DNA from 4 places in the Streptomyces sp. NPDC015171 genome. Region 4 is predicted to be linked to each of the others. Evidence: riboswitches for the same ligand, from Rfam matches in the RefSeq annotation. Region 4 holds a riboswitch; each other region holds the start of a gene.
The links. A riboswitch is a leader RNA that binds a small molecule or an ion and turns the genes downstream of it on or off. The one in region 4 is predicted to bind thiamine pyrophosphate.
Positions count from the first base shown of each region.

Region 1: linked by a shared signal. The riboswitch ahead of ACF073_RS25140 (thiamine ABC transporter substrate binding subunit) and the one ahead of thiC (phosphomethylpyrimidine synthase ThiC) in region 4 are both predicted to bind thiamine pyrophosphate.
Region 2: linked by a shared signal. The riboswitch ahead of thiO (glycine oxidase ThiO) and the one ahead of thiC (phosphomethylpyrimidine synthase ThiC) in region 4 are both predicted to bind thiamine pyrophosphate.
Region 3: linked by a shared signal. The riboswitch ahead of ACF073_RS22855 (purine-cytosine permease family protein) and the one ahead of thiC (phosphomethylpyrimidine synthase ThiC) in region 4 are both predicted to bind thiamine pyrophosphate.

Region 1 covers NZ_JBIBUO010000009.1:236,639-243,738, reverse strand. The annotation lists gene ACF073_RS25145 (ABC transporter permease) at 1-272, opposite strand, end outside; gene ACF073_RS25140 (thiamine ABC transporter substrate binding subunit) at 320-1,399, opposite strand; TPP riboswitch at 1,481-1,588, opposite strand; gene rlmN (23S rRNA (adenine(2503)-C(2))-methyltransferase RlmN) at 1,612-2,718, opposite strand; gene ACF073_RS25130 (hypothetical protein) at 2,896-3,204, shown strand; gene ACF073_RS25125 (hypothetical protein) at 3,285-3,497, opposite strand; gene ACF073_RS25120 (cytochrome P450) at 3,614-4,894, opposite strand; gene ACF073_RS25115 (phosphatidate cytidylyltransferase) at 5,105-6,238, opposite strand; gene frr (ribosome recycling factor) at 6,238-6,795, opposite strand; gene pyrH (UMP kinase) at 6,971-7,100, opposite strand, start outside.
Region 2 covers NZ_JBIBUO010000013.1:223,092-230,191, forward strand. The annotation lists gene ACF073_RS30855 (hypothetical protein) at 1-757, opposite strand, end outside; gene metF (methylenetetrahydrofolate reductase [NAD(P)H]) at 814-1,737, opposite strand; gene thiE (thiamine phosphate synthase) at 1,903-2,550, opposite strand; gene ACF073_RS30870 (Rv2175c family DNA-binding protein) at 2,643-3,008, opposite strand; gene ACF073_RS30875 (NAD(P)/FAD-dependent oxidoreductase) at 3,136-4,368, opposite strand; gene ACF073_RS30880 (hypothetical protein) at 4,401-4,751, opposite strand; TPP riboswitch at 4,805-4,916, shown strand; gene thiO (glycine oxidase ThiO) at 4,914-6,146, shown strand; gene thiS (sulfur carrier protein ThiS) at 6,143-6,355, shown strand; gene ACF073_RS30895 (thiazole synthase) at 6,359-7,100, shown strand, end outside.
Region 3 covers NZ_JBIBUO010000008.1:197,171-204,270, reverse strand. The annotation lists gene ACF073_RS22860 (phosphatase PAP2 family protein) at 1-878, shown strand, start outside; gene ACF073_RS22855 (purine-cytosine permease family protein) at 1,063-2,463, opposite strand; TPP riboswitch at 2,453-2,548, opposite strand; partial or broken gene ACF073_RS22850 (hypothetical protein) at 2,866-3,966, opposite strand; gene ACF073_RS22845 (acyl-CoA dehydrogenase family protein) at 4,139-5,344, opposite strand; gene ACF073_RS22840 (hypothetical protein) at 5,711-6,025, shown strand; gene ACF073_RS22835 (ArsR/SmtB family transcription factor) at 6,104-6,397, shown strand; gene ACF073_RS22830 (VOC family protein) at 6,394-6,783, shown strand; gene ACF073_RS22825 (contact-dependent growth inhibition system immunity protein) at 6,796-7,100, opposite strand, start outside.
Region 4 covers NZ_JBIBUO010000010.1:198,939-206,038, reverse strand. The annotation lists gene ACF073_RS26560 (IclR family transcriptional regulator) at 1-570, shown strand, start outside; gene ACF073_RS26555 (SsgA family sporulation/cell division regulator) at 670-1,107, shown strand; gene ACF073_RS26550 (YibE/F family protein) at 1,207-2,628, opposite strand; TPP riboswitch at 2,709-2,886, shown strand; gene thiC (phosphomethylpyrimidine synthase ThiC) at 2,879-4,663, shown strand; gene ACF073_RS26540 (hypothetical protein) at 4,783-5,646, opposite strand; gene ACF073_RS26535 (metallophosphoesterase) at 5,828-6,907, opposite strand.

The sequences.
Region 1 (7,100 bases), on a different contig from region 4:
GGAACCGTGACGACGGCCCGCAGCACCTGCTTGCCCGGGAAGTCGAGGCGGGCGAAGACATAGGCGGCGGGCAGCGCGAGCAGCAGGGTGAGCGCGGTGGAGGCGAGCGCCTGCCAGGTGGTGAACCACAGCACGTGCCGGATGTCCGGCTGCGCGAGGACGTCCGCGATCCGCCCGAACCGCCAGACGCCGTCGGCCTTCAGTCCGCGGACGACGATCGCGGCCACCGGCCAGGCGAAGAACAGCGCGAAGAACGCGACCGGCAGGGCCATCAGCCCGAGCCGGGCCGCGTTCCCGCGCCGGTCCCGCTCACGGCCCGTCACTTCAGTACGAGCGACGTCCACGTCTTGACCCACTGGTCGCGGTTGGCGGCGATCTTGCCGGGCGCCATGGTCTCGGGGTGCTCGGCGGCCGGCCCGTACGCGGTGAACTCGGCGGGCACCTTCGCGCCCCCCACCACCGGGTAGACGTACATGTTCAGCGGCATGTCCTCCTGGAACTCCTTGGAGACCAGGAAGTCGACGAACGCCTTGGCGCCCTCGGGGTTGCCGGCGTTGCTCAGCACCCCGGCGAACTCGGTCTGCCGGAAGCAGGTGCCGCTCACCACACCCGTCGGGGCGGTGCTCGGCCGCTTCTTGGCGTAGATCACCTCAGCGGGCGGCGAGGAGGCGTACGACACCACGAGCGGCCGGTCGCCGCCCGCCTTCCTGCCCCCGGAGGAGCCGGAGAACTCCTGGGAGTAGGCCTGCTCCCAGCCGTCGACGACCTTGACGCCGTTGGCCTTGAGCTTCTTCCAGTACTCCGGCCAGCCCTTGTCGCCGTAGCTCGCGGCGCTGCCGAGCAGTAAGCCGAGCCCCGGCGAGGAGGTGGCCGCGTTCTCGGTGACGAGGAGGTTCTTGTACGCGGGATCGGCCAGGTCGGCGAAGGACCGCGGCGGGGCCAGCTTGTGCTCGCTGAAGTAGGCCTTGTCGTAGTTGACGCAGATGTCGCCGTAGTCGACGGGCGTGACCCGGTGCTCGGCCTTGTCGAGCTGGTAGGCGGCGCCGACCGTGTCGAGGCCCTTGGCCGTGTACGGCTGGAAGAGGCCGTTGTCGAGGGCCCGGGACAGCAGGGTGTTGTCGACGCCGAAGAAGACGTCGCCCTGCGGGTGGTCCTTGGTCAGGATCGCCTTGTTGACGGCCTGCCCGGCGTCGCCGTCCTCGAGGACCCTGACCCGGTACCCGGAGCGCTTCTCGAAGTCCTTGAGCACGTTCTTCGAGACGGCCCACGAGTTGTGGCTGACCAGCGTCACGGTCTTGGAGTCGGACGACGCCGTGCCGCCCGAGCCGCACCCGGTCAGGGCGGGCAGCGCGATCAGGCCGAGCCCGACCGCCGCGGCCGTGAGGGTCTTGTTGTGCACTGGATGTCCTCCTGGGGGTTGGCCAGGAAGAGACGCGGCCCTGCCCGGCTCCGCGGGGCGGAGCCGGGCAGGGCGCAACAGCTTGAGTGATGACCGAACTTCCTACCCAGAATGACCTGGGCGAGGTTCAGAGGGTCTGCGGCCCGGTTGCCGCACTCTCAGCGCTGTGGCGCTCCCCTGTCGGAATATGAAGTTGTGTGGACCCGGCCAGGTTACCGCTCGGTGGCCGCGAGCTGACCGCAGGCTCCGTCGATCTCCTGCCCACGGGTGTCCCGTACGGTGACGGGCACCCCGTGCGCGGCGATGGCCTCGACGAACGCCTTCTCGTCCTCGGGCCGCGACGCGGTCCACTTCGAACCCGGCGTCGGGTTCAGCGGGATCAGGTTGACGTGCACGGGCCTGCCCTTGAGCAGCCGGCCGAGCCGGTCGCCGCGCCAGGCCTGGTCGTTGATGTCCCGGATCAGGGCGTACTCGATGGACAGCCGGCGCCCGCTCTTCTCCGCGTACTCGAACCCGGCGTCCAGCACCTCACGCACCTTCCAGCGCGTGTTGACGGGGACGAGGGTGTCGCGCAGCTCGTCGTCGGGGGCGTGCAGGGAGATCGCGAGCCGGCACTTGAAGCCCTCGTCGGCGAACCGGTGGATGGCCGGCACCAGCCCGACGGTCGACACGGTGATCCCGCGCTGCGAGAGCCCGAGGCCGTCGGGGGCCGGGTCGGTGAGCGCGCGGATGGCACCGACGACCCGCTTGTAGTTGGCGAGCGGCTCGCCCATGCCCATGAACACGATGTTGGACAGCCGCGCCGGGCCGCCGGGCACCTCCCCGTCCCGGAGCGCCCGCATCCCGTCCACGATCTGGTGGACGATCTCGGCGGTGGACAGGTTGCGGTCCAGGCCCGCCTGGCCGGTGGCGCAGAACGGGCAGTTCATGCCGCATCCGGCCTGCGAGCTGATGCACATGGTGACCCGGTCCGGGTACCGCATCAGCACCGACTCGACCAGCGTCCCGTCGAACAGCCGCCACAGCGTCTTGCGCGTGGTGCCCTGGTCGGTGGACAGATGCCGGACGACGGTCATCAGCTCGGGGAACAGCGCTTCCCGGAGCTTGGCGCGCGAACCGGCGGGGATGTCGGTCCACTGCTCCGGGTCGTGCGTGTACCGCGCGAAGTAGTGCTGCGCGAGCTGCTTGGCACGGAACGGCTTCTCACCGGTCTCGGCCACAGCGTCCTTGCGCTCGGCGGGCGTGAGATCGGCGAGATGCCGCGGCGGCTTCTTGGCTCCGCGCGGGGCGACGAATGTGAGTTCTCCGGGCTTAGGCATGGCGCTACCAGTGTCGCAGATCCACTTGGGTGACCCGGGGCCGTCGGCCGCTGGGGTGACCGGCGACACCCGGAGGCCGCCCTGGCCCGTCCGAGCCCGCTCGGCCCGGCTGGCACGGGGATGCGCCGCGTAGCAGCCTGGAGACAGGGAACATCCGCCGCATGACAGCCCGAGGAGATGGCCGTGACTTCTGCTGGCTACGACACCACGTCGGACACCGCGTTCTTCGCCGAGATCACGGACGTGTTCAGGAAGCACCCTGAGGCGGCCGGGAAATACGCCCTCGCGAGTCTCGCCGTGGAGCGCGAGCTGGACGTCGACTACGCCCGGCAGTACGGAGTCTCCCGGATCGAGGGCGGCCGGGTCATCACCGAGTTCCATGACCGGGACAGCGATCGGCCGGTGATCCGGGCCCGGCTCTGCGTCAAGTACGAGCTGCGGGGACAAGAGCTGAAGTGCGTGCACTGGATGGAAGCCGAGGAGTGACCGCCACCGCCGGCGGCGACCGCGTGGACGTCCGCCAGCGGCACGGGGCGTTTGCCAGGGGCCCCTGGCGGCAGCCGTGCTCAGTCGTCCGCGGTGCCGCTCCTGCCCAGGCTCCGGCTTCGCTTCTTGCCTGAGTCGCGCACCAGCTCGCCCAGTACGAGCGTCACGGCCGCGACGACACGGGCCCAGCGCGGCCCGCCGCGGTCCGCCCAGACCACGCAGACGCATCCGCCGACGACGAGCGCCAGAACCCCGAGCAGTAGAAAGATCATGTTCCCCACCTGTGCGGTCATGCCGGAAGCCGTGGTCCCGGACGACTTGGTCGTTCCCGCAGACGTCCCACACGCGCGCATGGTTCCGGCACCACCGTCACCACGTCACCGCGTCAACACGTCACCACGTCACCACGTCACCACGTCACCGGCAGAGCCGTCGGTCCGCGGATCAGGCCCCGGCGCTGGAACTCGACCTCCTCCGGTCGCACGGCCAGCCGGATGCCGGGGAACCGGGCGAGCACGGAGCCGATCACGACCTCGGCCTCCATCCGGGCCATCACCGCGGCCAGGCAGTGGTGCGGGCCGTGGCCGAAGGCCAGGTGGGGGCCGTTGCTCCGGTCGAAGTCCAGGGCGTCGGGGTCGGGGAAGACGCCGGGGTCGCGGTTGGCGGCGACGTAGGAGTTGTAGACCACGTCCCCGGCCCGGACCAGCCGTCCGCCGACCTCGACGTCCTCGGTGGCGATCCGGGGGATGCCGACGCCGTTGCGGTGCGGGACGTAGCGGAACAGTTCCTCCACGGCCCGCGGCAGCAGCTCCGGCTCCCGGCGCAGCCGGTCCAGGTGCCCGGGATGCGTGAGCAGCGCGTACATCATCGAACCGCTGTTGTTACGGACCGCGTGGCCGCCGCTGACCTGTACGGCGATGGCGAGGGAGACCGCCTCGTCGTCGGTGATCTCTCCCGTGGCGGTGGCCCGCGCCAGCACCCCGGCCAGGTCTTCGCGGGGCTGCTCGCGACGGCTCCGCAGCAGCTCGGCGATCCGGGTACGGGTGGCACGGGCGGCCTCCCTCGCACGGTCCTCGGACGCGGCGCCCGCGGACAGCAGGGCCTCGCCCGTCGCCGCCCAGCGGTGCCAGTCCTTCTCGTCCACGCCGAGGAAGTCGCGGATCAGGGCGATCGGGAAGGGGCCGTGCAGATGCTCCATCAGGTCGGCCGGGGCACCGGCGCGTGCCATCCCGTCGAGCAGCTCGGCGGCCCTGTGCTCCGCGAGCGGACGCAGCCGCGCCATGCTGCGCCCGGTGAACGCGCGGGCGACGACCCGGCGCAGCAGGGTGTGCCGGGGCGGGTCGATGTACTGCAGGCCGGCCGTCTGCGAGGCCACCGGTACCGGGCGCATGGTGGTGACCGCGCGGCCGGCGACCCGTTCCCGGGAGAAGCGCGGATCGGAGGTGACGAAGCGGACGTCCTCGTACCGGGTGACCAGCCAGGCGTGTCCCTCGCCGTACGGCAGCCGGATCCGGGTCACCGGCTCGTCGCGCAGCAGCTCGTCCAGGAACGGGTCGGGGTCGAGCGCGGGGAGATCGTCGACGGGCCAGAACCGCACCGGCGGGGGCGGCGGGGCGGCGGCCGGACCGACGGGTGCCGGGCCGGGGGCGGGGTCGAGGGGTGCGGGGCCGGGGGCCGGGTCGAGGGGCATCGGGCACTCTCCCTGCGGGCGACGCCGGGCGGCAAGGACACCGTCCTCAGGGCGGGTCCGCCCTCACAGGGAGTCTGCCGCGCGGCGCCCCCGGCCGCCGATTCCTGCTGCGGCATCCGGGTGCGCGGGGCGTGGGGCCGGGCCCGTGCACGACGACGGGCCCCCGCCCTGTGCTCAGGACGGGGGCCCGGAAAGCCGTGACCGCGCGGCTCACGCGGAGCCGACGAACACCACCATCAGCAGCCAGACCACGGGTGCCGTGGGAAGCAGCGAGTCCAGGCGGTCCATGATGCCGCCGTGCCCGGGAAGCAAGGTGCCCATGTCCTTGATGCCCAGGTCCCGCTTGATCATGGATTCCCCGAGGTCGCCCAGCGTGGCGCTGGCCGCGACCGCGAGGCCCAGCAGCAGACCCTGCCACCAGCTGCCCTCGTCGATCAGGAACTGCATGCACAGCGCGCCCGAGACCATCGCGAACAGCACCGCGCCCAGCAGGCCCTCACGGGTCTTGCCGGGGCTGATGCGCGGAGCGAGCTTGTGCTTGCCGAACCGCCAGCCGACCGCGTAGGCGCCGGTGTCGCTGACCACCGTCAGCAGCAGGAAGGTCAGGACGCGCCAGGAGCCGTCCTCCGCGGTGAGCATCAGCGCGACGAACGTGGCCAGGAAGGGCACGTAGAACGCGGCGAAGACACCGGCCGTGACGTCCTTGAGGTAGCCCTCGGGTGGTTCCGTCATCCGCCAGACCAGGACGGCCAGCGCGGTGAGGGCCATGGCGACCCACGCGCCCTCGGCGCCGCGCACATAGCCGGCGACGACCATGGCCGCACCGCCGACCGCGAGCGGCACCAGCGGCGCCTTGATGCCCTTGCGCTCCTGGAGCCTGCTGGTCAGCTCCCACAGACCGACGACGACGGCGACCGCGATGACGCCGACGAAGACGGCCTTGACGATGAACAGGGACGCGACGATCACCACACCGAGCCCGACCCCGACGCCTATGGCCGCGCTCAGGTCACGGCCCGCGCTCTTCTTCTGCGGCGCTGGCGCCGGCTGCGGGGCGTCGGGCATGGGCTCCGGGTTCTGGGTCTCGGCCGGGAGGTGCCCGGTCTGGAACGTCTCGTCTCGGAACAAGGGGCCGCTCGGCCGGGCGGCCCCCCGATCGTCGTCCTGGTCTCCGCCGAACGCGGGTCCGTCGGGCACGATGGGCATGGGGCGAGTCTGCTGCGCCTCAGGCGCATCGTACGCGGGACCCGCCGGGGCAGCCCCCTGGACAGGCCCACCCGCGGTGGGCCCCCAGTACCCGGCCTGCCCCGCAGACGGCGGCGCCCCCCAGGAAGAGTCGCTCATCAGACTTCGAGCAGCTCCGCTTCCTTGTGCTTCAGGAGCTCGTCCACCTGGGCGACGTACTTCGACGTGAGGTCGTCCAGCTCCTTCTCGGCACGGCGGCCCTCGTCCTCACCGATCTCGCCGTCCTTGATCAGCTTGTCGATGGTGTCCTTGGCCTTGCGGCGCACGGAACGGATCGAGACCTTCGAGTCCTCGCCCTTGCCCTTGGCGACCTTGATGTACTCGCGGCGGCGCTCCTCGGTCAGCTCGGGGAACACCACACGGATGATGTTGCCGTCGTTGCTCGGGTTGACGCCCAGGTCGGAGTCGCGGATCGCCTGCTCGATGTTGCGCAGCGCGCTCTTGTCGAACGGGGTCACCACCGCCATGCGCGGTTCCGGCACGGAGAACGAGGCCAGCTGGTTGATCGGCGTCAGGGCACCGTAGTAGTCGGCCACGATCTTGTTGAACATCGCCGGGTGCGCACGGCCGGTGCGGATCGCGGCGAAGTCCTCCTTGGCGACCACGACGGCCTTCTCCATCTTCTCCTCGGCCTCGAGGAGGGTCTCTTCGATCACCACTTGCTCCTGCGTGTCTTGAGTAAGGCCCGGCTCCGGTTCCACGTCGGGGCGGCGGCCGGCTGCGTCGCGTCTTCTTCCTGCACGGTTCCCGACCGGCAGGACATTGTCCATCCCCCGGCCGGGGTCCGGCCTCCTCACGGGGCCGGGCGGCACCTGCCGGGTTGATGCCGGGTCAGTCCCGGCTGCCCTGCTCGCCCACCAGCGTGCCGATCTTCTCACCCTTGACGGCGCGGGCGATATTGCCCTCCGCGAGAAGCTCGAAGACAAGGATGGGGAGCTTGTTGTCACGGCACAGCGTGATG
Region 2 (7,100 bases), on a different contig from region 4:
ACGGGTCCTGGGTGTAGCCCTGCTGCTGGCCGTACTGCTGGCCGTAGCCCTGCTCGTAGGTGCCGTAGGACTGGCTGCCGATGTACGGGTCGGAGTAGTTGGCGTAGCCCTGCTGCTGGCCCGCGCTGTCGTAGCCGTAGCCCTGCTGGCCGTAGCCGGAGTAGTCGTAGGCGTAGCTCTGCTGGGCGGCGGGCGCGGGGGCCTGGTCGCCGTAGACGCCGTAGTTGCCGGTGTCGTCGGGGAGGGGCAGCGGCTCGTAGACGGCGGTCGACTCGGCGGCCGTGGGCTCGGGCGCCGTGCGGGAGGCGGCCGGGGTGAAGACGTCGTCGCGGTCGTAGTCGTCGTAGTCGCCCTGCGCCCGGCCGTGGCCGAGTGCGTCATGGCCGGTGGCCGCGGACTCCGGGCCGGGGGCGGCGAACTCCGGGTCGGCGTCCTGGAGGTCGGGCTCGTGCCGGTCCGCCCTGCCGCGGCGGCGCTTGCTGGCGCCGGCCGCCTCGGAGTCGGGCCGCTTGACCGCCCAGCCGGCGGCGAAGCCGCGGCGGAACGACAGCGTCACATAGGTCTGGCCGACCGCGAAGGCGATCGCGCCCAGACCGATGACGATGACGGAGGGCATCAGCACGCCCAGCACGACGCCGACGAAGCCGCTGAAGGCGAGCAGCCGCCAGCGCAGCCGCGCCTTGTACTGCAGCAGTACCTCGCCCAGCAACCACAGCGCGACGACGCCGAACGCGATGTAGAGGACCGTCCAGCCCATGTACGCCCCTCTCCCAGTGACCGCTACGCAGTGTGTCGTACCGCGGTGCGGCCGGTCTAGGCCTGCGGGGGGTGGTGCAGGCCCAGGTTCTCGTAGATTTCCAGAGTCGCCGTGGAGTTGTTCAGCGTGATGAAGTGCAGTCCGGGCACTCCCTCGGCGAGCAGCCGAGCGCAGAACTCCGTGGCGAAGTCGATACCGATGGAGCGTACCGCCGCCGGATCGTCCTTCGCTGCGAGGATCCGCTCTTTCAGGGCGTCCGGGAAGCGGGCGTTGCTGAGCGTGGGCAGCCGTTCCAGCATCTTCACGCTGGTGACCGGCAGGACCTCGGGGATCACCGGAGTGTCACAGCCCGCCGCCGCCACGCGGTCGCGCAGCCGCAGATACGACTCCGGCTGGAAGAACATCTGTGTGATGGCGTAGTCGGCGCCCGCGCGGCACTTGTCCACGAAGTGGGCCACGTCGGTGTCCCAGTCCGCGGAGCGCGGGTGCATCTCCGGGAACGCGGCGACGCCCACGCAGAAGTCCCCCGACTCCTTGATGAGCCGGACGAGATCGGCGGCGTAGGCCAGGCCCCGGGGGTGCGCCACCCACTCGCCCATGGGGTCGCCGGGCGGGTCGCCGCGCACGGCGAGCATGTTGCGGATGCCGGCGTCGGCGTACTGGCCGATGATGTTGCGCAGTTCGGCGACGGAGTGGTCGACCGCGGTGAGGTGGGCGACCGGCGTCAGCGTGGTGTCCGCGACGATCTGCTGGGTCTCCTTGACCGTGCCCGCGCGGGTGGAACCGCCGGCGCCGTAGGTCACCGAGACGAAGTCGGGAGCGACCGCCTCGACCCGGCGGAGCGCGCTCCACAGGTTCCGCTCGCCCTTGGGGGTCTTCGGCGCGGAGAACTCGAACGAGTACGTCGTCTTGCCGGCGGCGAGCATGTCGCGCACGGTGCGTGCGCGATCAGTCCTGGTCGATGCGGTTCCGAGGGCCATACCCGCAGGTTAGCCAGGGGCGGGCGGTCCCCCAACCACACACCGGAAATTTGCCCGAATTGTCGACTTCCTGTCCGCCCTTTGGACAGAACCGCCGAACCGGAACCACTGAACGGAACTCACTGGACAGAACCACTGGCCGGAACCATCGGACGGAAGCAGGGGCTAACCCTGCCGCAGGCGCTTGGCGAACTCCGCCGCCGCCGCTCCGGGGTCGTCCGCCTCGGTGATCGCGCGGACCACGACCACCCGGCGGGCGCCCGCGTCCAGCACCTGGTCCAGGTTGCCGAGATCGATGCCGCCGATGGCGAACCAGGGGCGGTCGGTGCCCAGGGCCGCCGTGTGGCGGACCAGGTCGAGGCCGGGGGCGTGGCGGCCGGGCTTGGTGGGGGTGGGCCAGCAGGGTCCGGTGCAGAAGTAGTCCACGCCCTCCTGGACGGCGGCGGCGGATGCCTCCGCCTCGGCGTGCGTGGAGCGGCCGATCAGCACCCCGTCGCCGAGGATCGCGCGGGCCGCGGGGACCGGCAGGTCGCCCTGGCCGAGGTGCAGCACATCGGCGCGCGCGGCGTGGGCGACGTCGGCCCGGTCGTTGACCGCGAGCAGCTTGCCGTGCCGGGCGCAGGCGTCCGCGAACACGGCGAGGTGCTCCAGCTCCTCGGCGGCCTCCATGCCCTTGTCGCGCAGCTGCACGATGTCGACACCGCCGGCCAGGACCGCGTCGAGGAACTCGGGCAGGTCGCCCTGGCGCTCGCGGGCGTCCGTGCAGAGGTACAGGCGGGCGCCGGCCAGCGCGGCGCGGGCGGTGTCGGACATGCGTGGGTCCCCCCGTGGTCGGTGTCCCTGGTGGTTGCTGACGGCGGTGTGCGGGCGTCCGGCCCGCACACCGCCTGCTGCTGCGGGTCGGCTCAGACGGCGAGCGCCTGGGCGCGGCGCTTCACCTCCGTGCCGCGATTCTCGCTCAGCGCCTGCGCGGGGGTGCCGGGCAGGGTCGGGTCCGGGGTGAAGAGCCACTCGATCATCTCTTCGTCCGTGAAGCCGTCGTCCCGCAGGAGCGTCAGGGTCCCGGTCAGGCCCTTGACGACCTTGTCCCCGTCGACGAAGGCGGCGGGGACGTGCAGCGCCCGGTTCTCACCTCGGCGTACGGCGATGAGCTGGCCCTCCTTGACCAGCTGCCGCACACGCGTCACCTCGACGCCGAACTGTTCGGCGATGTCGGGGAGGGTGAGCCAGGCAGGGACGAGAGCATCGATCTTTGCGTCAATCTCGGTCACGGAAACTAGCCTAGGCGCTCCGCCGGTCCGGCCGCGATGCACCGGCGCCCGTCTGCGGGTCCGGCGCCCCCCGTGAGGCCGTCGTGGCTGGTCACGCGGCCCCCGCGGCCCGGCCACCGGCCGCCGATCAGCCTACCGTGGCGTCCTTCAGCGGCCGGGCCGGGTCGGACAGGGCCCCCGCGTCCATCCGGCGGCCGGCCTCGATCAGCCGTCTGCCCTGGGCCAGGTCGCGCGGCCGGCCCACCGCCAGCAGGGCCACCAGGCGGTCCTCGCGCAGCCAGCACACCGTCCAGGACGGGCCCTCCGGCTCGCCCCGCCACACCAGGCGGTCGGCCGCCGCGTGGTGGCCCGCGTACTGCACGAACCGGCCGAACTGCTCGGACCAGAAGTACGGCACCGGGTCGTAGACCGCCGCCGTCTCGCCCAGGATGTTCGCGGCGACCGTGCGCGGGCCCTGGAGGGCGTTGTCCCAGTGGTGGACGAGGAGCCGCTCGCCGTAGCGGGCCGAGGGGAAGGAGGCGCAGTCGCCGACGGCGTACACGTCCGGCAGGGAGGTGCGCAGGCGGGCGTCCGCGAGCACCTCGCCGTGCGCGCCCAGCTCGACGCCGGAGCCCGCGAGCCAGGCGGTGGCGGGGCGGGCGCCGATACCGACGACGACGGCGCCCGCGGGCAGCCGGGTGCCGTCGGCCAGCACCACGGCGCCGGGCTCGACGCGCTCCACGCGCGCGTGGGTGCGCAGTTCCGTACCGCTGTCGGCGTACCAGGCGGCCATGGGCGCGGCGACCTCGGCGGGCAGCGCGCCGGCGAGCGGCCGGCCGGCCGCCTCCACGACGGTCACCGCGCAGCCGGCCTCGCGGGCCGCGGTGGCGAACTCGGCGCCGATCCAGCCGGCGCCCACGACCACGATGTCGTGCTGCCGGGCGAGCACGGGCCGCAGCCGTTCGGCGTCGTCCAGGGTGCGCAGCAGATGCACCCCGGGCACGCCCTCGGTGCCGGGCAGGGTGATCGGTTCGGCGCCGGTGGCCAGGACCAGGACGTCGTACGGCACCGGGCCCGACTCGGTGTCCAGCTCGTGCTCTGCGGGGCGCACGCCGTGCACCTCGCAGCCGAGCCGCAGCTCGACCCCGAGGACCTCGAAGTCCACGTCGAAGGCGGAGTCCTCGGCCTTGCCGAGCAGGACGGCCTTCGACAGCGGCGGCCGGTCGTACGGCTGGTGCGGCTCGGCGCCGATGACGCTCACGCCGCCCCGGAAGCCCTGTTCCCGCAGGGCGACCGCGGTCTGCACGCCGGCCATGCCCGCGCCGACGACGACCACGCGCCGCCCCGGTGCCGTGCCCTCTTGCGCTGTCTGCTCGCTCACTCGATCACCATAGACAATTGACGATCTGTCAGTCAGGGGGCGTGCTCGGTGACCTGCTCCACGACGCTGGTGCCCGAGCCCGTGCCGGACTCCCACTCCCAGGTCTCCTCCAGCCGCACCCGCCCGTCCGGCAGCTCCACGACCGCGGACACGCAGTGCCCCGAGGCGGTCGTCCCGTCGGTCTTCAGCTGGACGTACCGGAAGTCGAGCCGGTCGCCCTCGCGGGTGCCGACCAGGTGGCCCCGTACGACGTCGCCGCCGGCGTACTCGGCCCAGATCCGGCCGTCCTTCTCGTGGTACGCGAACCGGGTGCGCGTACCCACCTGACCTGGGGCTTGGTCCGCCACGGGGGCGAGGGTGAGTCCGTCGAGCGACCTGGCCATGGGGCGGGGCTCCCTTACGAGCGGGGCGGGCGGAGGGCTAGGGTGGCCACCGTACAAGCACTCGCGGGAGCCCGGACGCACCGGGCTGAGAGGGAGGCTGGCGGCCTCCGACCGTACGAACCTGATCCGGGTCATGCCGGCGAAGGGAGGGGCTGAACGCCCATGTCGTCACGTACCTCCGACGTCCTCGTCATCGGGGGCGGAATCATCGGTCTGGTCACGGCCTGGCGCGCGGCGCAGCGCGGGCTCGGCACGGCTGTGGTGGATCCCACGCCGGGCGGCGGGGCCGCGCAGGTCGCGGCCGGGATGCTGGCCGCGGTCACGGAGCTGCACTACGGCGAGGAGAGGCTGCTCGCCCTGAACCTGGAGTCGGCCCGCCGCTATCCGGAGTTCGCGGCCGAGCTGACCGAGCTGACCGGCCACGACCTCGGCTACCGCCGCTGCGGCACGCTCGCCGTCGCGCTGGACGCCGACGACCGCGCCCATCTGCGCGAACTGCACGCGCTCCAGCAGCGCTCGGGGCTGGCTTCGGAGTGGCTGTCCGGGCGGGAGTGCCGGCGCCTCGAACCCATGCTCGCGCCGGGGGTGCGCGGCGGGCTGCGGGTCGACGGCGACCACCAGATCGACCCGCGCCGGCTCGCGGCGGCCCTGGTGGCCGCGTGCGAGCGGGCCGGTGTGGTGTTCCACCACGCCTGGGCGGAGCGGCTCGATGTGGCGGCGGGCCGGGCCGTCGGGGTCACCACGGCGGACGGCACCGGGCTGCGCGCGGCGCAGGTGGTGCTCGCGGCCGGCAGCCTGAGCGGGCGCCTGGCGGGCGTGCCGGACGAGCTGCTGCCTCCGGTGCGGCCGGTCAAGGGGCAGGTGCTGCGGCTGACCGTGCCGCGCCGGTACGCGCCGTTCTTGAGCCGGACCGTGCGGGCCGTGGTGCGCGGCAGCCATGTCTATCTGGTGCCCCGGGAGAACGGCGAACTGGTCGTCGGCGCCACCAGCGAGGAGCTGGGCTGGGACACGACGGTCACGGCCGGCGGTGTGTACGAGCTGCTGCGGGACGCCCATGAGCTGGTGCCCGGCATCACCGAGCTGCCGCTCACCGAGACCCGGGCCGGTCTGCGTCCCGGTTCCCCCGACAACGCGCCGCTGCTCGGGCCGTCCGGTCTTCCCGGGCTGGTGCTGGCCACCGGGCACTACCGCAACGGGGTGCTGCTCACGCCGGTCACCGGGGACGTGCTGGCGGATGTCCTGGCCACCGGGGACCTCCCGGAGGCGGCACGCCCGTTCACCCCGTTGCGGTTCGGCGCCGCGCCCCCGGACGGGACGCCCGACACCTCCGATTTCTCGGATTCCTCCGAGACCTCCCAGACCTCCGAGACGGACAAGCTGGAGCAGCACGCATGAACATGTCCCTGACCATCTCGGTCAACGGTGAACCCCGTCAGGTGGTGCCCGGCACCGCGCTGGACGCGCTGGTGGAGACGCTCACCGCGGCGCCGCGCGGGGTGGCCGCCGCCGTCAACGAGACCGTCGTCCCGCGCACGCGGTGGGCGACGACCGCCCTCGCCGAGGGCGACCGGGTCGAAGTCCTCACCGCCGTACAGGGAGGCTGAACCATGGCCGACGATCCCCTGGTCCTCGGTGGACTGACCTTCTCCTCCCGGCTGATCATGGGCACGGGCGGGGCGCCGAGCCTGGAGGTGCTGGAGCGGGCCCTGGTCACCTCGGGTACGGAGCTGACGACCGTCGCCATGCGCCGGGTGGACCCCTCCGTGCACGGTTCGGTGCTCTCGGTGCTGGAGAAGCTGGGCATCCGGGTGCTGCCGAACACGGCCGGCTGTTTCACCGCGGGTGAGGCCGTGCTGACCGCACGGCTGGCGCGGGAGGCGCTGGGTACGGACCTGGTCAAGCTGGAGGTCATCGCCGACGAGCGGACGCTGCTGCCGGATCCGGTGGAGACGCTGGAGGCTGCGGAGACGCTGGTCGACGACGGGTTCACGGTGCTGCCGTACACGAACGACGATCCCGTGCTCGCGCGGAAGCTGGAGGATGTCGGGTGTGCGGCGGTGATGCCGCTCGGTTCGCCGATCGGCTCCGGGCTCGGGATCCGCAATCCGCACAACTTCCAGTTGATCGTGGAGCACGCGCGCGTGCCGGTGATTCTGGACGCGGGGGCCGGTACGGCGTCCGACGCGGCGCTGGCGATGGAGCTGGGGTGTGCGGGGGTGATGCTCGCCTCCGCGGTGACGCGGGCGCAGGAGCCGGAGCTGATGGCTGCCGCGATGAGGCATGCCGTGGAGGGGGGCCGGCTGGCCCGGCTGGCGGGGCGGATTCCGCGTAGGTACCTCGCGGAGGCGT
Region 3 (7,100 bases), on a different contig from region 4:
GCGACACCTGGCTGCTCATCACCTCCAAGACCCGCCCGACGGTGCTCGACCCGTACGTGGCGACCGCCGATCACGCGCTGGGCAACCCGTCGTGGCTGGCCGGGCGCATCGTCGAGGCCACCGGCACGGTCGGCGCCCATGTCCTCGACTACGTCTACATCCAGCTCGCGGTGGCCGCGGTCGCCGTCGCCCTGTACCAGTTGCGCAACGTGGCGGTCGAGCGTCGCTTCCCCGACCACCACCTGGTCCGCACGTTTCTGGTGATCGGCCTCCTCGGGCCGGCCATTTACATGATCTTCCCGGTGGTCGGACCGATCTTCGCCTACGGCGCCGACGGCGGGCACTGGGCGACGGCCGACCTGTGGCCCGACACCCCGACCCCGGTCATCGCGCCGCACTCGATCCCGTTCGACGAGATCACCCCCCGCAATTGCATGCCCAGCCTGCACACGGCGTGGGCCACCGCGATATTCATCCACTCCCGCAAGGGACCCCGCGCTCTGCGCTACGCGGGCACGTTCTGGCTGATCGCCACCCTCGGGGCGACACTGGGATTCGGCTACCACTACGGCGCCGACATCGTCGCCGGTGTGGTGTTCACCCTCACGATCGAGGCGGCGCTGCGCTCGCTCGCCCGGGGCTGGGACCAGTCGGGGACCCAACTGGTCGCCTACGGCGCCACGGTCTTCACCGCGCTCCTGCTGTCGTACCGCTACCTGTCGCTGCCGATGGCACACCATCCGTGGGTGTTCGGACCGCTGGTCATTCTGGCGATGGCCTCGGTGATCTACCTCTACGCACGGACCACCAGACTGTGGGAACCGAAGGCCGCCCCGGTGCCGCAACCGGAACCGGCCATGGCCGCCGTCTCCGGCTGAGAGCGAGCAACCGCCCGGCGCCGCCGGGCCCGCTCACACCCGTCGCCCCGGACCGCAGCAGCGGTCCGGGGCGACGCGCGTGAGGCGACGGGCACACCGAGCCCGTCGCATCCGGGGACCTCGCGGACCACCTTCTGGGGGGGGCGTTCCGCGTCGCACCCCGAGTGCCCCTGGCGGGGCTCGGTCAGGTCCGGCGCGGCATCCGCAACGGCGTGTAGACGAGCAGGGTCGCGAGGAACGCCACGGGGTAGGCGAGGTCGGCGCCGTGCAGGGCCCGGGCGACCGGACCCACGTACAGGCTGGTGCTCATGAACGGCGCCGCGGCGGCGAACCCGACGACGAAGGCGGTGAGAGCCGGCCACCACGGCTGCGGCTCCGCCTCCTCCGCCCGCAGGTCGATCGGCCGGCCGCCGCGCGCCCTCTTCCGGGCCGCCCAGTCGACGATCACGATCGCGACGAACGCGGGGATCCAGTAGCCGACGAACAGCAGCACGTTCTGGAAGCGGGCCGTCGTGTCGGCGGCGTGCATCCACAGCACCAGCGGAAACCCGAGCAGCGCGGCGAGCGCGGCGGCGACCGGCCGCGGCACCCGCACGCCGACGGTCTGCAGCGCCAGCGACCCGCTGTAGTCGTTCATGGCGTTGCTGCACAGCGCCGCGAGAGCGACCGCGAGGAGCCCGAACGCGCCGAGCGCACCGCCGCCGAGCAGCCGGTCCACACCACGGGCGCTCTGGTCGGTGAACTGCGCGGCCCCCCACAGGCCGAGCGCCTGTACCGCGACGAAGGACACGCCGACACCGAGCAGGGTGCACCAGAACATGCGCGTCCGGGATGCCGTTCGTGGCAGGTAGCGGCTGAAGTCGCTCGCGTAGGGGGCCCACGAGAGAGCGAGACTCAGAGCGATGGCGCAGGTCAGCACGAACGCGCCGGCCCGATCGGCGCCGTGCACGGTCGTGGCCGTCGTGGGCTGGGTGCCGTGCGCGAGCTTCACCGCCAACGCGACGAACGCGACGGCGAGCGCGAAGGTCATCACCGTCTGCAACCGGTGGATCGCCTCGTACCCGATCACGCCCAGCACCCCCTGGGCCGCCAGCATCACCAGGACACCCAGCCAGAAGGGCCAGCCGCACAGCTGGGCCAGCGCGTCCCCGCCGAACAGGCCGATCAGCGCGTCCCAGGCGATGGACGACAGCCACTGCAGAGCGCCCGGCAGGGCCACGGCCCGGCCGAAGGCCAGCCTCGCCAGCGGCAGCTGGCCCGCTCCGGTCTGGCTTCCCCAGGTCCCCAGATAAGCCGTGGGCACCGCACCGACCACGGTGCCGAGCACCACGGCCAGCAAGGCGGTGGCGAAGTCCAGACCGAGGGCCGCCCCGACGGTGCCGCTGAACACGCCGGTCATCGTCAGGTTCGGGGCGAACCACACGGTGAAGAGGCGCCGGGGACCGCCGTAGCGGGCGTCCTCGGGCACCGGTGTGATCCCGCGCGTCTCCACCCGCAGATCGCCGGGGGCCGCCGGCATCCGGCCGTCGAAGACGCGTCGCACCTCGGCGACGGCCGTCTCTTCATGGGCGTACGGCAACGACATACGACATCCCTCCGCCAGTCCTAACTGGTTCAGGTTCAACGGGTGTGATCTCAGCCCCCGTGCGGGGGCACCCCGTGTCCAGGTACGCCGGCCAGAATAGCCCGGATCGGTGGCCGGTTCCGGCCGGGGTGAGGGGGGCCGCGCGGACCGGGTGACCGCGATCCCGACACGGCGAGCGCGGCGGCCCCTCCGAGAGCCGGGCCGGCTCCACCCCGCGTCCCGGCGGTGCGCACCGCGCTCGGCAGCTTCGGACCGGCGGGACGGGGCCCGGGACAGAGGGGACGGGCCCCGGGACCGGCGGACGGGCCTTCACTCTCGGAGACGAGGTTCGACCTCGACCCGGCCCGCCGCGAGGGTGGGCATCCGGCGACTCGCCGAGGACGGCGGATGGGGGGGACGAAGTCAGGAACGCGCCCTCGCCGGTGCGCTGTTGTAGGCCTGCGCCCGCAGGGCCGGGCGGCCCGAGCGCAGGGCCTCGGCGGGCCAGGACAGAGTGACCGTGCGCGACTCGCCGAGGAGGAGCCACAGGTAGTTGTCGCTGTACAGGGTCGGCAGGACGCGGCCCTCGCCCCGGCCGTCCAGCAGCGAGAGACGGACCATGGCGGCGACGGCGGGGCCGCGGTTGCGGACGGTGGCGGTCAGCTGGTGACGGGGGCCCGTGCGGGAGAGGCTCGTGACCGAGACCGACAGCTTGACCTGCCGCACCGTGTTGAGCGCTCTCATGTCCTCCGGAGTGCGGTGACGCCAGTAGGTGTTGCGGGACAGCACCCGGCCCCCGCTGTCTTCGAGGGTGCGCCGCAGCAGGTGCAGGGCGGGCACGTCGTCCGGCCGTCCGGCGGTGAACGCCGGTGCGGTGGAGGACGGGGCGATGTCGAGCCTCGCGGACCTCGGGGTGCCCAGGGGGCGGCCCGCGAGGTCGTGGGCGCGGGCCGTGACCGTGACGCCCTTCATCGCGGTGGCGGTGTGGTTGACCGCGAGGACCTGCCACTTCAGCGGGTCCGCCTGGACATGCAGGGGCTCGCAGGCGCTGCGGGCGCCGTAGTAGGTGCCGTTGACGTCGAAGTCGTAGTCGCACGTCTGCCAGACCGTGCTGTGCCAGGCCGGGTGGGACAGGTGGTCCTCGTACTGCGGGGACCAGCGGGTGCCGGGGCCGCCGTCGGTGGCGTGGGCGGCCGGGTGGTCGTGGTCCTCGGTCGAGGCGGTGGCCGTGCGGTGCCGTGCGAGGTCCGTGCCCGGGTTCCGGCTGTCGATCACGGACAGGGACCACAGCGAGTTGCCCCAGCTCGTGTTGCGCAGGCCGCAGCTGATCCGCAGGTACCGGCTGGTCCGTGCGGTGAACTCCGCGACATGGAGACTGGCGTCGCCGTTGTCGCAAGGCAGGGGTACGGCGGTGTTGTCGACGGTCTTCGCATCGGTCCAGGTGGAGTCGTCGGAGGAGACCTGCACCACGAACCGTGCCGCGTAGGCCTGTTCCCACACGAGGTCGACGCGGTCGAAGGACTGCTGGAAACGTTGTCTGACAACGTTGCCAACGGCTGATCCGTGCCGCCGCCCCTGTCAAGGCTCGCGACAGGATCGGGGGGTGACCGCAGCGATCACTGACGGGACGTCATGTGCCCGGCGCTCGCCTCGGGGTGACCCGTCCGCCGTCTCCGCCCCGTTCGCGTCCGTCGGCTCAGACGAGGAAGGTGGGCTGCTCGGTGATGCCCAGCAGGCTGCGGCCGTAGATCTCCCGGCCGAGGTCGGGGTTGACGACGCCGTGGCGGGACGCGGTGCCCAGGTCGCGCCAGATCCGCTGGAGGGGGTTGGCCAGGGCGAAGGCGCTCGCACCCGACACGGAGACGAGGCGGTCCACCGCCTCGCGGCTGCGGATCGCGGCGACGGCGGTGTCCATACGGACCCGGGCCCGCTCACCGACCGTCAGTTCCCGGCCCTCGGCGGCGGCGTGGTCGAGGTCGTCGGCGGCCCGGTAGGCGTGCAGTCGGGCGGTGTCGACGAGGGAAGCCGCGTCGGCGAAGGCGAGCTGGACGCTGGGCGAGTCGGCGAGGCGCGCGTAGACGGTCAGGGCCATCGGCTTGCGGGCCGCCGTGGCGAGGGCCAGCTCCAGGGCCGCCCCGGCCATGCCCAGCATGGGGGCGACGACCGTGAGCGCGAGCATCGAGGAGACCGCGACGGCGTTGCGGGGCTCGCCCTCGTGGCGGCCGGCGTAGGCACCGGCCAGGACACCTCCCATGCTGAGCGTCCGGTGGGCCGGCACCCTCACCTGGTCGACGACGAGGGAGTTGCTCCCGGTGCCGGCCATACCCGCGACATGCCAGGTGTCCTCGACCGTCACCTCGGCGACCGGCACCAGGGCGATCACCGGCGGCTGGTCCGCCGCGCTCGGGGCGATCGCCAGGACCACCCAGCCGGCGTGGTCGATGCCCGAGGCCCAGCCCCACCGGCCCGTCACGACGAGATCGCCGTTCTCGGCGGCGACCGCGCCGCCCGACGGGGTCAGTGATGCGGCGACCGCCGTGTCCCGGTCCCGGCCCCAGACGTCCGTACGGGCCTGGTCGTCCATCAGCGAGGCGACGAGGCTGCCCCCGGCGTAGATCGTCGCGATCCACGCGGCGGAGGCGTCACCTCGGGCCAGTTCGGCCGTCACCTCCATGCAGGTACGCACCCCGGCCCCGAAGCCGCCGAAGGCGCGCGGTGTGCCGAGACGGAACATGCCCGCCTCGCGCAGGGCACGGGCGGCCTCGTCCGGCACCCTGCGCAACCGTTCGCCCTCCGCCGCCTGCCCGGCGAGAAGGGGCACGAGCCCGCCGGCCGTCGCCGTCAACTCGGCACGCACACCGGTCTCATCGGCCAGCGAGGGGGAAAGCAGGGGCGGGTTCACGGCAGGGCTCCCTCGGGTGCGGGATCGGGGACGGCACACGATGTCATGAGCCGCCCCCGGTATCCGCGGGACGCGCTCATCGCGTGGACAGCGGCGCGGGAAGTGCCACACGGGCGCCGGAACGAACGCCGGTGCCACCACGGGGGACATCCGTGACACAGGATGCGGCGACGGACACGGCGGACGGGCGGCACCGGACGTCCAGTGCCCCTGAACCACGCGCACCGGCAGGAGCTGCGCACGACACGAGCGGTGGTGGCACCGGCTCGGCCATCTCGCCCAGGTACGGCAGCTGCGCCTGCCCGCCCACCGCACCTCCGACGGGCTCACCGGCAGTTCGGGTACACGGCGCCGACCGACTGCCAGGTGCTCATCGTCCCCTGGGCCGGCCTGCTCGACCACCCGCACCTCCCCCGGCTGCCGTCCCTGGCCGTCGCTCCCGCCCCGGCCCCGCAGGCCCGGCTGCTGCTCGCCCGTCTCGACACCGCCCGGGCTCTCTCCCGGCAGCCCGGCCCGGCGGGCACCGACGCGGCGCGCGCGACGCTGACCACGCTGCTGAGCGGCCTGGTACGGGCCCGCTCCCCCGTCGCCGCCCCACCGCAGCCACCGCGCACGGCGGCCATGGCGTACGCCGGCCCCAGCCACTTCCGCCGCGTCCGCCGCACCGCGTACGGAAAGTGACCGCGAGGGCGGGGAGACCTGGGCCTCCTGAGCCCGCCCGACTTGATAGGCAAGCCGGCACTTGCCTATGGTGAGGAGGTGCCGGACGACCTCTTCAAGGCCTTGGCCGACCCCACCCGCAGAAAGATCCTCGACGAGCTGACGGAGCGGAACGGTCAGACCCTGTTCGAAATATGCGCGCGGCTGACGACCAAGCACGGTCTGGGCTCGTCCCGGCAGGCGATCAGCCAGCACCTCGCCGTACTGGAAGGCGCGGGCCTGATCCGGACCAGGCGCCAGGGCCGCTTCAAGTTCCACGACCTCACCACCGAGCCGCTTGAGCGCATCGTCACCCGGTGGCTCAGCCCTCACGCACCGGAGGACACCCCATGAGGATCCACCTCACCAGCGTCTTCGTCGACGACCAGGAAAAAGCGCTGCGCTTCTACACGGAGGTGCTGGGCTTCGTGAAGAAGCACGACGTCCCGCTGGGCGACACGGTCCGGTGGCTGACCGTGGTCTCCCCGGAGGAACCCGGCGGCACCGAACTGCTCCTCGAACCCTCCGGCCATCCCGCGGTACGGCCGTACAAGACGGCACTGGTGGACGACGGCATCCCGGCCGCCTCCTTCGCCGTGGACGACGTCCGGGCGGAGTTCGACCGACTGCGCGCACTGGGGGTGTACTTCACCCAGGAACCGCTGGAGATGGGCACGATCACCACCGCGGTGCTGGACGACACCTGCGGCAACCTGATCCAGATCGTGCACAGCGAGTAGGGCGCCCGCCGCCTACCGGGCCAGAAAACGCTCCGCCGCCCGCTTCAGGTCCAGCGGCAGGCCACTCGGCTCCGAGACGATCAGGCGCAGCTCGCGCCCGAGTTCGGGTACCGCGCTCCACACCTCGCCGCCCCGGCTGAGCACGGCGGCCAGCAGGTCGCCCGCGTACAGGTCGCCCTCCGCCATCGGGTCCGCTCGCAGCACCTCGAACGCCAGCGGCAAAAGGTGGGCAAGCCCCACGTTCTGGCCGATCAGCAGCCGCATGTCCGCGACCGTCAACTCGCCGAGGGGCTTGCGCCGCAGCGCGTGCGCGGTCG
Region 4 (7,100 bases):
CTGTTCTTCCTCGGGGAAGCGGCGGAGCGGCTGAGCCTCAGCGGAGCGCAGCAGAAACGTCGCAGCACGGTGGCGGACACGCTGGCACACTGGCGCGATTCCATCGGTGTGCCGGTGTACTACGCGATGTACCGGGACGGTGAGATCGAGGTCATGTGCGTCTCCGACTCCCGTCAGGCACCGGCCGTCGTGGAGTGGGCGGACTTCCGCGCGACCGGCCACGCGCACGCGATCGGGCAGTGTCTGCTCTCCCAGCTGGACGAGGAGGCGCGGCGCGACCACCTCGCCCGGTATCCCGCGCAGCCCATCACGCCGTACACCGTGCGGGACAACGACGCGCTGCTGCGGAGGCTGACCCGGCTGAGGCGCATGGAACCGGTGGTGGAGCGTCAGGAGTACGCCGTGGGAACGGTCTGCGCCGCGGTCCCGATCACGGTCGGCGCCACCGCCGCCACCATGGCCATCTCGCTGCCCGCCCAGGAGGCCGACCGGCTGCTGCCCGCGGCCCGTCGGCTGCAGGCGGAGATCGGGCGGCACCTGGGGTCGCTCACCCTCTCTATCAGTATCTGAAAACTTACTCCTTGTGATCTCCCGTGTACTTTCAGCAAGATTTGACCACGATGAGAGGGATCAATCCCGGCCAGTCGATGTCATATGACGGGGTAGAGAATGCGCGAGTCCGTACAGGCAGAGGTCATGATGAGTTTTCTCGTGTCGGAGGAGCTCTCCTTCCGCATTCCGGTGGAGTTGCGCTACGAGACCAGTGATCCCTATGCCGTGCGGCTCACTTTTCATCTGCCCGGTGACGCGCCTGTGACCTGGGCCTTCGGGCGGGAACTTTTGATCGACGGGGTCGGACGTCCGTGCGGGGAGGGGGATGTGCGCATCTCCCCCGCCGATTCCGAGGTGCTGGGCGAGGTGTTGATCCGGCTTCAGGTCGGCACCGACCAGGCCCTGTTCCGCTCGTCGACCCCGCCGCTCGTGGCCTTCCTCGACCGCACGGACAAGCTCGTGCCGCTCGGCCAGGAGACCGCGCTTGCCGACTTCGACGCCCATCTGGAGGAGGCCCTGGACCGCATCCTGGCCGAGGAGCAGAGCGCCGGCTGACGTCCCGGGGGACGGGGCGCCGGGCGCTCCGCCGTACTGCCCGAAATCATGCAGGAACGCTTCTGCGGAGGGCGCCGGGCCCGCCGGAGCCCGCCGTGCTCACCGCTTGCGCCGCCGGCCCCGGCCGCCGCGCGCCGGCGCGGGCAGCGCCCCGGACGCCGCCCCGGCGTCCGGGCCGGGGCGGTCGGCCGCCACGACCAGCGCGGCCAGCGCCGTCGTCACCGGGACCGAGGCGACCAGACCGATCGAGCCCACCAGCGTGCGCACGATCTCCTCGGCCACCAGCTCGCTGTTGGCCACGGTCCCGACGCTGCTCTGCGCGATCGAGAACAGCAGCAGCAACGGCAGCGCGGCACCGGCGTACGCCAGCACCAGGGTGTTGACCACGGACGCGATGTGGTCGCGGCCGATGCGGATGCCCGCCCGGTACAGCCCGCGCCAGCCCATCGACGGGTTGGCCTCGTGCAGCTCCCACACGGCCGACGTCTGGGTGACCGTCACATCGTCCAGGACACCGAGCGAACCGATGATGACGCCGGCCAGCAGCAGACCGCTCATGTCGATCGACGGATACAGCCCATGGATCAGACCGGTGCTGTCGTCCGTGTTGCCGGTCAGCGCGGCCCAGCCGATGAACAGCGAGCCGAGTACCCCGATCAGCACGAGGGAGATCAGCGTGCCGAGCACCGCCACCGAGGTCCGGGCCGACAGGCCGTGGCACATGTACAGGGCGATCAGCATGATGGCGCTCGCCCCGACCACGGCCACCAGCAGCGGGTTCGATCCCTGGAGGATCGCGGGCAGGATGAACAGCGTCAGCACCAGGAAGCTCACGGCCAGCGCGACCAGCGCCATGACACCGCGCAGCCGCCCCACCACGACGACGGCCACCGCGAAGATCCCCGCGAGCAGAGCCATGGGGAACTTCCGGTTCACATCGGTCACCGCGTACTGCAGTTCCTTCGGGGCCGAGGGTTCGTAGGCGACCACGACCTTCTCGCCCTGGTGCAGCTGGCGCGACTGGTCCGGCTGCACGATCTCCGTGAACGTACGGCCCTTGTCCTTGCCGGTGTCGACCCGGACGGTCGCCTTCTTGCAGTCTCCGTCGGCCTGTTGCTGGGCCGAGGTGCCCTCGGCGGTGGAGGTGTCGCCGGTCGGGGTGCCGCCGGAGGCGTTGACCGACTTGCAGCTGACCTCGACGACTTGGGTGACCGTTGCCTGCTGGGTCTGCCGGTCGAAGCCGACGCCGGTGCGCTTGTGGGACGGGGCCTCCCCGGGCCAGAGCACCACGAGGCCGACCAGGACCGCGGCGGTGAAGGGGACCAGTACCGCGGCGATGACCTTGCGCAGGTGCTTGGAGACAGGAGCCGCGGGACCGTGGCTGTGACTGTGACTGTGGCCGTGCCCGTGCCCAGGACCGGTGTCACGGCCGCCCGCCGGGGCTCCGTGGCCGTGTGCGCCGCCCTGTCCCGAGCCGTCTCGGCGGAGTGGCTCGGGTGGCTGCTGGGGATACTGCTCCATCCTGGTCACCGCCAGATCATCGCAAGAACGGCGGGGGCCCACTGTTCACCGCGCCACACATGACGCTAGCGTGGAGGCACCTTTGCACACGCGGGAGCTCGGAGCACCGGGCTGAGAGGGCGCTGACCTCCGTAGACGCGATGTTTCACGTGGAACGAACGATGTTCCACAGGAAACCTCGCCAGACGGAAGCCGCTGCGTCGACCGCTGAACCTGTTACCGGGTAATGCCGGCGTAGGGAGTAGGTCTCATGACCAACAAGGACGCACGCACGCCTGCCTCCGTCCAGGACGAGAAGTCCCAGGAGGCCGGGAAGTCCATCGGCTGGCACAAGGCGTATGTCGAGGGCTCGCGCCCCGACCTGCGGGTGCCGGTCCGTCAGGTGCATCTCACCAACGGGCAGTCGGTCACGCTGTACGACACCTCGGGCCCGTACACCGACCCTCTCGTCGAGACGGACGTCCGCAGGGGCCTGCTGCCGCTGCGGGAGAACTGGATCGTCGCCCGCGGCGACACGGAGGAGTACGCGGGCCGTCCGGTCCGCCCCGAGGACGACGGGATCAAGCACACCTCGCCGCGCGGCGGCCTGCGGAACCTGGACGCGGTCTTCCCCGGCCGCCCGCGTCAGCCGCGGCGGGGCCGGGGCGGGCAGGCGGTGACCCAGCTCGCGTACGCCCGCCGGGGCGAGATCACGCCCGAGATGGAGTTCGTGGCCGTCCGGGAGAACGTTCCGGCCGAGGTGGTGCGGGAGGAGATCGCGGCGGGCCGGGCCGTGCTGCCGGCCAATGTGAACCACCCGGAGATCGAACCGATGATCATCGGCAAGCGGTTCCTGGTGAAGGTGAACGCCAACATCGGCAACTCCGCGGTGACGTCCTCCATCGAGGAAGAGGTCGAGAAGATGACCTGGGCGACCCGCTGGGGCGCCGACACGGTCATGGACCTGTCCACCGGCCGCAACATCCACACCACCCGCGAGTGGGTGCTGCGCAACTCCCCCGTCCCCATCGGTACGGTGCCGCTCTACCAGGCGCTGGAGAAGGTCGACGGCAAGGCCGAGGAACTGACCTGGGAGATCTACAAGGACACCGTCATCGAGCAGGCCGAGCAGGGCGTGGACTACATGACCGTCCACGCGGGCGTCCGGCTGCCGTACGTCCCGCTCACCGCCAACCGCAAGACCGGCATCGTCTCGCGCGGCGGCTCGATCATGGCCGCATGGTGCCTGGCGCACCACAAGGAATCGTTCCTGTACGAGAACTTCGAAGAGCTGTGCGAGATCCTCGCCGCCTACGACGTCACGTACTCGCTGGGCGACGGTCTCAGGCCGGGGTCGATCGCGGACGCCAACGACGAGGCGCAGTTCGCGGAGCTGCGCACGCTCGGGGAACTCAACACGATCGCCAAGCGTTTCAACGTACAGACCATGATCGAGGGCCCGGGCCATGTCCCGATGCACAAGATCAAGGAGAACATCGACCTTCAGCAGGAGATCTGCGATGAAGCCCCGTTCTATACGCTCGGCCCGCTGACCACGGACATCGCGCCGGCCTACGACCACATCACCTCCGGTATCGGCGCCGCGATGATCGCCTGGTGGGGCACGGCGATGCTCTGCTACGTCACGCCCAAGGAGCACCTGGGCCTGCCCAACCGGGACGACGTCAAGACCGGCGTGATCACCTACAAGATCGCCGCGCACGCGGCGGACCTCGCCAAGGGGCACCCGGGTGCGCAGGAGTGGGACGACGCGCTGTCCGACGCCCGCTTCGAGTTCCGGTGGGAGGACCAGTTCAACCTCGCCCTGGACCCGGTGACGGCACGGGAGTTCCACGACGAGACCCTGCCGGCGGAGCCCGCCAAGACGGCCCACTTCTGCTCCATGTGCGGTCCGAAGTTCTGCAGCATGAAGATCTCGCAGGACATCCGGAGGGAGCACGGCGGCAGCCGGGCCGAGGTCGAGGAGGGCATGGCCCAGAAGTCGAAGGAGTTCGCGGAGGCCGGCAACCGGGTGTATCTGCCGATCGCCGACTGAACCACGTGCGGTGGACGCGCCGCGCCGGCCGGTGAGCCGGCGGACGCGGCGCGCGGGCTCGCGGCCGGCCGGGGTGGTGGCATCACCACACCGCCCGGCCGCTCGGCTCGCCGGGCGCGCTAGTCGGGCTGGTGCTCCGGGCCGCCGAAGTCCGGGCTGGTGTAGTCGGGGCTGGTGTAGCGCGGGCGGCCGGACGCGGTGCCGTCGTCGGGGCTGCTGAAGCCGGGGCGGTCGTAGCCCAGGCGCGGCATGCGGCCGGTCGATGGGGGTGGAGCCGGGTGAGGAACGGCCGGCGAGTCGGCCGCGGCCAGCGCCTCCCGGAGGAAGGGCAGAATGCCGCGCCCCAGCAGAGCGTCCCGCCAGGCATCTCTGGCCCTGGCCAGCTCTTCGCTCGCGGCGGCCTGTGTCCGGGCGTCCGCCGCGGTGCTGTTGCGCAGCGCGGTGAGCACCAGCCCGACGGCGGCCACGAGGATCGCCACCGCGGTGATGGCGCCGAACACCCAGCCGGTGGTGAGCAGGGTCCGGGCGAGCATCTCACCGGGGCTCAGCATCTTCAGGATGTAGCCGACGAGCAGGAAGATCGCCGCGGCCATCCCGGAGAGGACGGGGGCCAGGACGGCGATGACCGCGATGGCGCCCGCGCCGGTGCTCTCGGCGGCCTCGCCGAGGGTCGTGGCGAGATCCGCCGCAGCCGAACCGGGGCCGGCGGCATCGGAGTTGTCCGCGGCCGGCGGGACGGACAGCGCCGGATGGCGCAGCTCGTCACGGACCTGGACGTAGTGCTGGTACTCGGCCGCCGCGGCTGCCGTGATCAGGGCGGAGGCGTTGAGTGCCATGGTGCGCAGTTGCTCGGTGTTGAGCCGCTCGCCGACGGCGGCCAGTTCCGGTCGGTGTGGTGCGGAGCGCAGCGCCTCGTCGAGGAGCCGCTCGAATTCCAGGCGGTCCTCGCTCTGCAGATGCTGCGGAACGCTGTTCATGTGCATCCCCCGGTGCTCCGTAGGGCTTGGGGCTCGCACGCCGGCGAGCCGTCGGGCAGAAACGGAGGGGAGCCTGCTACGGATAAGCCGATGGTAGAGCCGTGACGGCGCGTGGTGACAGGGGATTGCCGGAAATTGCGTCCCGGCCTGCGCGAACGCCGCCGGAGGACGCCTGCCCCCGGAACGGTCAGTTATCCAGCGGGAGTTGCTGGACCAGCAGCTTTCCGGCCATGGTCACTCCGCCGTCCATGGCGATGGCGAGTCCGTCGGCGTAGACGTGCGGTCCCTCGACGACCGGACCCGTGCTCTCCTCGCCCTCCTCGGAGCCGACCTCGCCGAGCAGGTAGGGAATGGGGCTGTGCCCGTGAACGACCCGGGTGCCGCCGTACGTATCGAGGAGGGAGCGCACGGCGTCGGCGCCGCCCTCGTCCCGGAAGGAGAAGCGCTTGGTGAACTTGCGGAACAGGTCCCAGACCTCGTCGGCGTCGTTACGCGTCAGCGTCTCGCGGACGGTGTCGTTGACCGCCTCGATCGAGTCGCCGTAGTCGAGGTAGGCCGTGGTGTCGGAGTGGAGCAGCAGATACCCGTCGACCTCCTCGACGGCGTCGAGGCGGGCCATCCACTGCAGGTGGTGGTCCTGGAGCCGGTCCATGTCGGTCTTCTGGCCGCCGTTGAGCAGCCAGGCCGCCTGGAAGGTGGCGGTGCCCGCGCCGGAGTTGACGGGGGTGTCGCCGAAGCGCTTGGCGCCGAGCAGCAGCAGCTCGTGGTTGCCCATGAGGGCCTTGCAGTAGCCGCCGGCCGCGGCGGCCTCGGCGGACAGCCGCATGACCAGGTCGATGACGCCGATCCCGTCCGGGCCGCGGTCGGTGAAGTCGCCGAGGAACCACAGCCGGGTGGTGCCGGCGCACCACTGCCCCGAGTCGTCGATCAGCCCCTGCTCCCGCAGGGCGGCCTCCAGCTCGTCCAGATAGCCGTGCACGTCGCCAACGACGTAGAGCGGTCCAGGGCCGGTCGCGGGCTGCGGGACCGGAGCCGCGGGCGCGGCCTCGACGCGGACCTGGACGGTGTCACCGCGGTTGATGACGGGCAGGTCGCGCTGGGTGGGCGTGTAGCCCTCGGGGTACGCCTCGTCGGCGGCCGGGAGGGCGTCGCCGGGGTGGACGCTGCTGACGTACGGACCGGTCTCGTGGACGTACGCGGGTACCCGGAAGTCGCGCAGCGTCGCTGTCCGCTCCGCCTCGGGTCCCTGACCGGCCCCCTGAGTCATCAGACCCCTCCACCATCGCGCCGCATCTGCACCCCTTCGGACTGCCTGGTCGCAGCGGTCCGCGGTGTCGTGGGCCCATCATAGGAATGCGCGTAGCGCCGTGTGATGACCCAGGGGTGGTGAATCGGAACAAGACTCCAGTTCACTGCGGCTTTCGCCCCGTTTGGACCGGTGTTCGGCCGGCGGTCGACCG